DNA from 2 places in the Paraliobacillus zengyii genome. Region 2 is predicted to be linked to the other one. Evidence: a T-box and tRNA genes for the amino acid it is inferred to sense, from the RefSeq annotation. Region 2 holds a T-box; the other holds one or more tRNA genes.
The links. A T-box is a leader RNA that pairs with one kind of tRNA and senses whether it is charged. The one in region 2 lies ahead of trpS (tryptophan--tRNA ligase), so its partner is inferred to be a tRNA-Trp.

Region 1 (3,477 bases), 210 kb from region 2:
AACTGTTCTATCTTCCATCGAATAGACCATTTTAGTTTGCCCAAGCACAAATAGTTCCTCAATCAAATAATGCTGACGTAATTCTTCTGTACCAAATGTTTTTGCGTGTTCTGGATGTGTTGCATATCTTTTTTCCATTTTTAAAGCCTCCTATAGATTATGAAAATAGTTGTATTTAACTTTAAATTTTTTGATGCTTTGATGTATTTAAAAATTTTTCTAACATAACTCGAGTTGGCAATCCTTCGTTATCACTTGATGAAAGTAGTTGAATAGCACCAATTGCATTTCCGCGAATAACAGATTCCTCAATCGATAATCCCTCAGCTAACCCACTGACTACACCTACTGCAAATCCATCTCCAGCCCCAACAGTATCCACAATTTTATCAACCTTAAAGCCTTCAATATATTTACCTTCTCTATCATGTCCTTTTACATATGCACCTTCTTCACCAAGCTTGATAACAACATACTTTGCATTCCTTTCTAAATAAAAGTTTGCAATATCTTCTGGTTCTTTATATCCAGTAAGAATTTCCCCTTCAGAAATACCTGGAAGAACGATATCACATTTTGCTGCCAATTCATTTATATTTATAATCATATCTTTCTTACTACTCCACAAATTAGGACGAAGATTAGGATCAAAGGTTATACATGCCCCGTTTCTTCTTCCTTCCTCAGCAAAATAATGAGAAACAGCTTTTGTTTCAGAAGACAAAGCTAAGAATATGCCACTTAGATGAACAAAATCAAAAATAGAAAAATCCACTTCCTGTATGGTAGCTAAACTAACTTTACTAGCCGCACTATTCTTTCGAAAACTTGCTACATTCGGATCCCCTTCGATAGATTTTTCCTTTAATTGTAATCCAGTCAAATCCTTTTTACTTTGATAGACAAAATCATTATGGATTCTTTCCTTTTTTATAAAATTTATGATTGATTCTCCAAGTGGATCATTGCCAACTTTGGTCGTATAATATACTTCGTGATTCAATCTAGCTAAGCCAACACTAACATTTAATTCGGCACCTGCTATTGATCGAGTGAATGTCTTTACATCTTCAAGCCGTCCTACTTCACCAGCTACAAATAAGCCCATAGCCTCACCAATTGTAACTATCCTTTTACTCATAAAACATCTTCCTCACTAATAGTAGTAGCCTCTTTAGAAGCCCTTTTTTGCAAATGTATGCAAAAAATATAGAACTAACTATCTATGTTCTCATGATTATATTTGGTAAGTACATTTTTTATACATTGAATAATAAAATAAATATTCAATATAAAAGATTTAATTTACGTTCCGTATAATGGAACTCTGTTCTATAATATAAATTATATACCGCTTTCATAATTAATGTCAATGAAAAAAGAGAAATTAATTAAATTACATTTGCCAGCGTATGAATAGCATTTTTTGATAGATTAAAAAATATTTATTAAATATAAAATTAGATTTTTGTTAAATAAAAATAAAAAAAACGTCTCTCACAATCTGAGAAACGTTAATATTTCTTGCTTAAATGATATGTTTATAATAGCTATGGTATAGGTTCGACTCACATTCTAGAAGGAACATTTTTCAAAATAAAAAGCGTTTCCCAAAATGTAGGAAACACTTGATATTACAAAATATTAACAGTTAATTGACATACCTGAACAAAAAACTTAAATACCGGTGGCCGGGGTCGAACCGGCACTCCCGAAGGAACATGATTTTGAGTCATGCGCGTCTGCCAATTCCGCCACACCGGCATGTTATTTGGAGGCGGTAACCGGATTTGAACCGGTGATAAAGGTTTTGCAGACCTCTGCCTTACCACTTGGCTATACCGCCATTATAATAAAACTATATGAAAAGAGAGCGGAAGACGGGATTCGAACCCGCGACCCCCACCTTGGCAAGGTGATGTTCTACCACTGAACTACTTCCGCAAGATGATGGCTGGGCTAGCTGGATTCGAACCAGCGCATGACGATACCAAAAACCGTTGCCTTACCGCTTGGCTATAGCCCAATGTAAAAAAATAGGGCGACCGGTGGGAATTGAACCCACGTATGCCGGAATCACAATCCGGTGCGTTTACCCCTTCGCCACGACCGCCACAATAAAAAAAGCAGGGGTAGTAGGAATTGAACCCACACCGGAGGTTTTGGAGACCTCTGTTCTACCTTTAAACTATACCCCTATATTCTTATATAAATATATTCAAAAATGGTGGAGGGAGTAGGACTCGAACCTACGAACCCGATGGGAGCGGATTTACAGTCCGCCGCGTTTGGCCAACTTCGCTATCCCTCCAAATAAAAAAAGGTGGCTCGGGACGGAATCGAACCGCCGACACACGGATTTTCAGTCCGTTGCTCTACCGACTGAGCTACCGAGCCAAGTAAAATAATTGTAGTTTTATAAAAATGGCGGTCCGGACGGGACTCGAACCCGCGACCTCCTGCGTGACAGGCAGGCATTCTAACCAACTGAACTACCGGACCAATAATTTGGTTGCGGGGGCAAGATTTGAACTTGCGACCTTCGGGTTATGAGCCCGACGAGCTACCAGACTGCTCCACCCCGCGATAATGTAGAATTAAATAATTCTACTATAAAATTACTTGTTTAAAATGGTGGAGGATGCAGGGCTCGAACCTGCGACCCCCTGCTTGTAAGGCAGGTGCTCTCCCAGCTGAGCTAATCCTCCATTGGTGACCCGTACGGGAATCGAACCCGTGATACCGCCGTGAAAGGGCGGTGTCTTAACCGCTTGACCAACGGGCCTAAATTAATTATACAATGAGTTGTATGTAAGTGGCGGAGAGCGAGGGATTCGAACCCTCGAAACCGCGTTAGCGGTTTACACGATTTCCAATCGTGCTCCTTCGGCCACTCGGACAGCTCTCCATATGGCTCCACAGGTAGGACTCGAACCTACGACCGATCGGTTAACAGCCGATTGCTCTACCACTGAGCTACTGTGGAATAATGGATATATGCCTGGCGACGTCCTACTCTTGCAGGGGCAAAGCCCCAACTACCATGAGCGCTGAAGAGCTTAACTACTGTGTTCGGCATGGGAACAGGTGTGACCTCTTCGCTATTGTCACCAGATCATTTAGAGTATACATCCAAGTGTATTTTGAATTTTAATGACAACAAGTATTATACCTGTTTTTCATAAAAAATCAAGAGTTTAAAAGAATAAAATTAATTATACCTTCAAAACTAGATAAGAATTACAACAAGACACCATATAGTATTATAGTTAAGTCCTCGATCTATTAGTATTCGTCAGCTACACGTGTCACCACGCTTCCACCTCGAACCTATCAACCTCATCGTCTCTGAGGGATCTTACTCTAAAAAGATGAGAAGTCTCATCTTGAGGGGGGCTTCATGCTTAGATGCTTTCAGCACTTATCCCTTCCACACGTAGCTACCCAGCGATGCTCTTGGCAGAACAACTGGTACAC
Region 2 (3,477 bases):
TGGGTGAATTGGTTTGAAGGTGAAGAGAATGGATATAACGTTTGTGGCTTTCATGAATGGCGTAAACATGACGGGATTGAGATACTAGATCAGATCCCTGTTATTTATGTAAATCATACATTGTTTGATTTAATTGAAAATGATTTAGCCGACTTGCCGCAGAAAATGTTAGATCACATTAAAAACCGAGCGTACTTACGCAAAAATCAGGAAAGAATTCCATTAGAGTTTGCTTGTATAATCACAGACTCAAAAGCAGTACTTGTCTTGGATACAATGGGTTATAATATACCAATTCGGAAAAGCAGGTTAATACCCCGACAAGAGCGACTTGTTTATGAGATGATTGATGAAAAAGCCAAACCAACATTTTCAATTGATACAAAAAAATCAGAAAAAGCGTATCATATTTTATCCTTACCACCAAAAGAAATGGTAGGTTTAACAAGAAGGGAACGACAATTAAAACAGCTATTAATGATGGCACTTGATCAATTAGAGCGAACGAATAATAAAGAAGAGTTACAATACTGGTTAACCGAGTGGGCTCCACAACGTTATCAAGCCATCCGGAAGATGAATGAGGATACTGCATGGCATATACTGTACCAAGAACTTGTAAATGGTTGGTCAATTGGTCATGAAGTCTTTTGTAAGAAGATTATTAAAGGACAACCATTTTTCGAAAAAATATGGGAACTGGAAGAGAGCGAACCCAAAAATCAAACCTATAAAAGAATTTTATAATGAAAATGGCGTAGGAGCATTAGCCCTACGCCATTTTCATTAAGTACTTTTTTTAACTCTAGCTAGTCCCATTGCTTTTTTTGCTTTTGCTAATGTTTTATTAGCAGTTAAGGCAGCTTTTTCTGCACCCTTATCTAAAATCTGATCTAATTCAGGTGAAGCAATCAATGCTTGATACCGTTCTTGAATTGGTTGTAATGCCTCAATAACAACATCAGCAGTAGATTGTTTAAATGGACCGTAGCCTATTCCTTCAAATTTATTTTCTATAGCTTCAATGGAATCACTTGTAAAGCTTGCATAAATAGTTATTAAATTACTTATTCCTGGTTTGTTTACTTTATCAAACTTAACGATACCTTCAGAATCAGTAACAGCACTTTTAATCTTTTTCTCTATTTTCTTTGGATCATCTAGCATGAAGATAGATGCTTTTTGGTTTTCATCTGACTTACTCATTTTTTTAGTTGGTTCTTGCAAAGACATGATCCGAGCACCAACTTTTGGAACACTAATTTCAGGTAAAGTAAAGATATCATTGTATTTTCGATTGAATCGCTGTGCTAAATTTCGTGCTAATTCTAAATGCTGTTTTTGGTCATCACCGACAGGTACAATATTCGTATTGTAAAGTAATATATCAGCTGTCATTAATGGTGGGTATGTTAACAGTGCAGCAGAAACACCTTCCTTACCAGAAGACTTGTCTTTAAATTGTGTCATTCTTTCTAGTTCACCAATATAGCTGACTGTTTGCATCATCCATCCTAATTGTGTGTGCGCAGGAACTTCAGATTGAATAAATAAAGTAGATTTGTCTTGATCAATTCCCGATGCTAAATAAAGAGCTGCTAATGACCGAATATTATCGCGAAGTTTTAAGCGATCTTGAGGTACGGTAATCGCATGTTCGTCTACGATACAAAAATAGCACTCATGATCTTCTTGTAAATCAACAAAGTGTTTCATCGCTCCTAGATAGTTTCCAATTGTTAGCATTCCACTTGGTTGAATGCCCGAAAAAATTGTTTTCATCTGTTATCACCCTTCTGTTTATAAACATAAAAAAATCCCATAATCCTAATACTAAGGGACGAATAAACCGCGGTGCCACCCTTATTATCTCAGGAACATGAGATCACTTTTAGACAAAATGTCACAGATAACGCCTGTTAAACGGTAAGTGATAATTCACTCACAAGCTCTAAAGCCCCAGTTTCACTAATCCTTGGTATCTGTTCACAGCTTCTCAGACTCTCTACAAACCAGAGGGATTAAATCCTATGCTTTATCAACGCTTTATTAATATCAAATTATATCTAAAACCAAATAAATATGCAAGTTTAGAAATAGTAGATGATAAGTAAGATGAACATGATAATTAATAGGTATAGCCCTTGTTTTAAAAGAAATGCGAGAAAAGAGTCGCCAACTTTAGCTGAGGGCATAGGCTTGTCCTCCCAATCATCAAATGCTAGCTTACGTAATACCCCATTTCCAACTTTTCTAAATCCATAGATGACACCATCAAAAAAACGTCCTTTGATCGTAAAGAAAATCATCCAACATAACAAATAAGTTAAGCTAAAATAAAAGATAATATCTATATAGTAAATTAAACGAAGACTAGGTGAAAATAGTAGAAAAATTAAAAAGGTAACAAACAAATTAATTAGTAACTGAAAAAAAGTGTTTCGCAAGATTCGCAAAATTAAATCACAACCTTCACTTATTTTGACAACAAGTAGTATAGCATATTTTTAATTAAATGGAGATAGTGGATTTTGATGACGTGTAAAAGATGACAGAATTACGGAATTAATTTATATTATAGGTAATTAGAACTATTTTTTGTTATAGAAATGTTAAGTTTATGGGATTTGTGTGTGATTGTGAAAAAATATTGTAAAAAAATAATGCAAAATTGTTAGAAAACTTGTATAATTCAATTTGTGAGTTAAATTACTCGCAGAATAATTAGAGAATTTAAAATATGGGGAGGTCATTTTATAATGAGAAAGTCGAATTGGTTGTTGCTAGTTCTTGCACTAGCATTAAGCATGTTCTTGGCTGCATGTTCTGGTGGAGACGATACATCAGAAACTGACGATACAGAAGGAACAGAAGAAAGTTCACCTGAACAAGTACTTAATTTAATCGAGGCATCACAGATACCTACGATGGATTCATCAATGGCAACAGACGCTGTTGCATTTCAGTTCTTAGGTGAAAGTATGGAAGGACTATATCGTTTAGATGAAGATGTAGTGCCACAACCTGCAATTGCTGCTGGAGAGCCTGAAATCAGTGAAGATGGTTTAGAATGGACAATCACATTACGCGATGATGCTGTTTGGTCAAATGGTGACCCAGTAACAGCGAATGATTTTGTTTTTGCTTGGAGACGAGCTGTTAACCCAGAAACAGGATCTGAGTATGGTCCATTTATGATGAATGGCGTAATTAAAAATGCTGAAGCTATTAATAATGGCGATTTAGACATAGAAGAGTTAGGTGTTGAAGCAGTAAGTGATACAGAATTACTTATCACTTTAGAGAAAGCTATACCATATTTCCATAGTTTATTAACTTTTGGAACGTTCTTACCGCTTAATGAAGCGTTTGTTACAGAACAAGGCGAAGATTATGGTTTATCTTCTGATAACTTACTATTTAACGGACCATTTACATTAAATGACTGGAACCCAACAGGGGATAATCCTGATCAAT

Region 1: it has a tRNA-Trp gene. The T-box ahead of trpS (tryptophan--tRNA ligase) is inferred to sense a tRNA for this amino acid. The anticodon was not compared.

Annotation. Positions count from the first base shown of each region.
Region 1 is NZ_CP029797.1:763,047-766,523, reverse strand. Features, by position in the region: gene kduI (5-dehydro-4-deoxy-D-glucuronate isomerase) at 1-138, opposite strand, end outside; gene DM447_RS03855 (sugar kinase) at 182-1,141, opposite strand; tRNA gene DM447_RS03850 (tRNA-Leu) at 1,683-1,764, opposite strand; tRNA gene DM447_RS03845 (tRNA-Cys) at 1,773-1,846, opposite strand; tRNA gene DM447_RS03840 (tRNA-Gly) at 1,873-1,944, opposite strand; tRNA gene DM447_RS03835 (tRNA-Gln) at 1,952-2,026, opposite strand; tRNA gene DM447_RS03830 (tRNA-His) at 2,041-2,113, opposite strand; tRNA gene DM447_RS03825 (tRNA-Trp) at 2,128-2,198, opposite strand; tRNA gene DM447_RS03820 (tRNA-Tyr) at 2,226-2,311, opposite strand; tRNA gene DM447_RS03815 (tRNA-Phe) at 2,325-2,397, opposite strand; tRNA gene DM447_RS03810 (tRNA-Asp) at 2,426-2,502, opposite strand; tRNA gene DM447_RS03805 (tRNA-Met) at 2,510-2,586, opposite strand; tRNA gene DM447_RS03800 (tRNA-Val) at 2,633-2,708, opposite strand; tRNA gene DM447_RS03795 (tRNA-Glu) at 2,711-2,785, opposite strand; tRNA gene DM447_RS03790 (tRNA-Ser) at 2,817-2,908, opposite strand; tRNA gene DM447_RS03785 (tRNA-Asn) at 2,912-2,986, opposite strand; rRNA gene rrf (5S ribosomal RNA) at 3,000-3,115, opposite strand; rRNA gene DM447_RS03775 (23S ribosomal RNA) at 3,266-3,477, opposite strand, start outside.
Region 2 is NZ_CP029797.1:969,620-973,096, forward strand. Features, by position in the region: gene DM447_RS04820 (YjbA family protein) at 1-747, shown strand, start outside; gene trpS (tryptophan--tRNA ligase) at 787-1,782, opposite strand; T-box leader at 1,834-2,051, opposite strand; gene DM447_RS04830 (DUF3899 domain-containing protein) at 2,091-2,447, opposite strand; gene DM447_RS04835 (peptide ABC transporter substrate-binding protein) at 2,760-3,477, shown strand, end outside.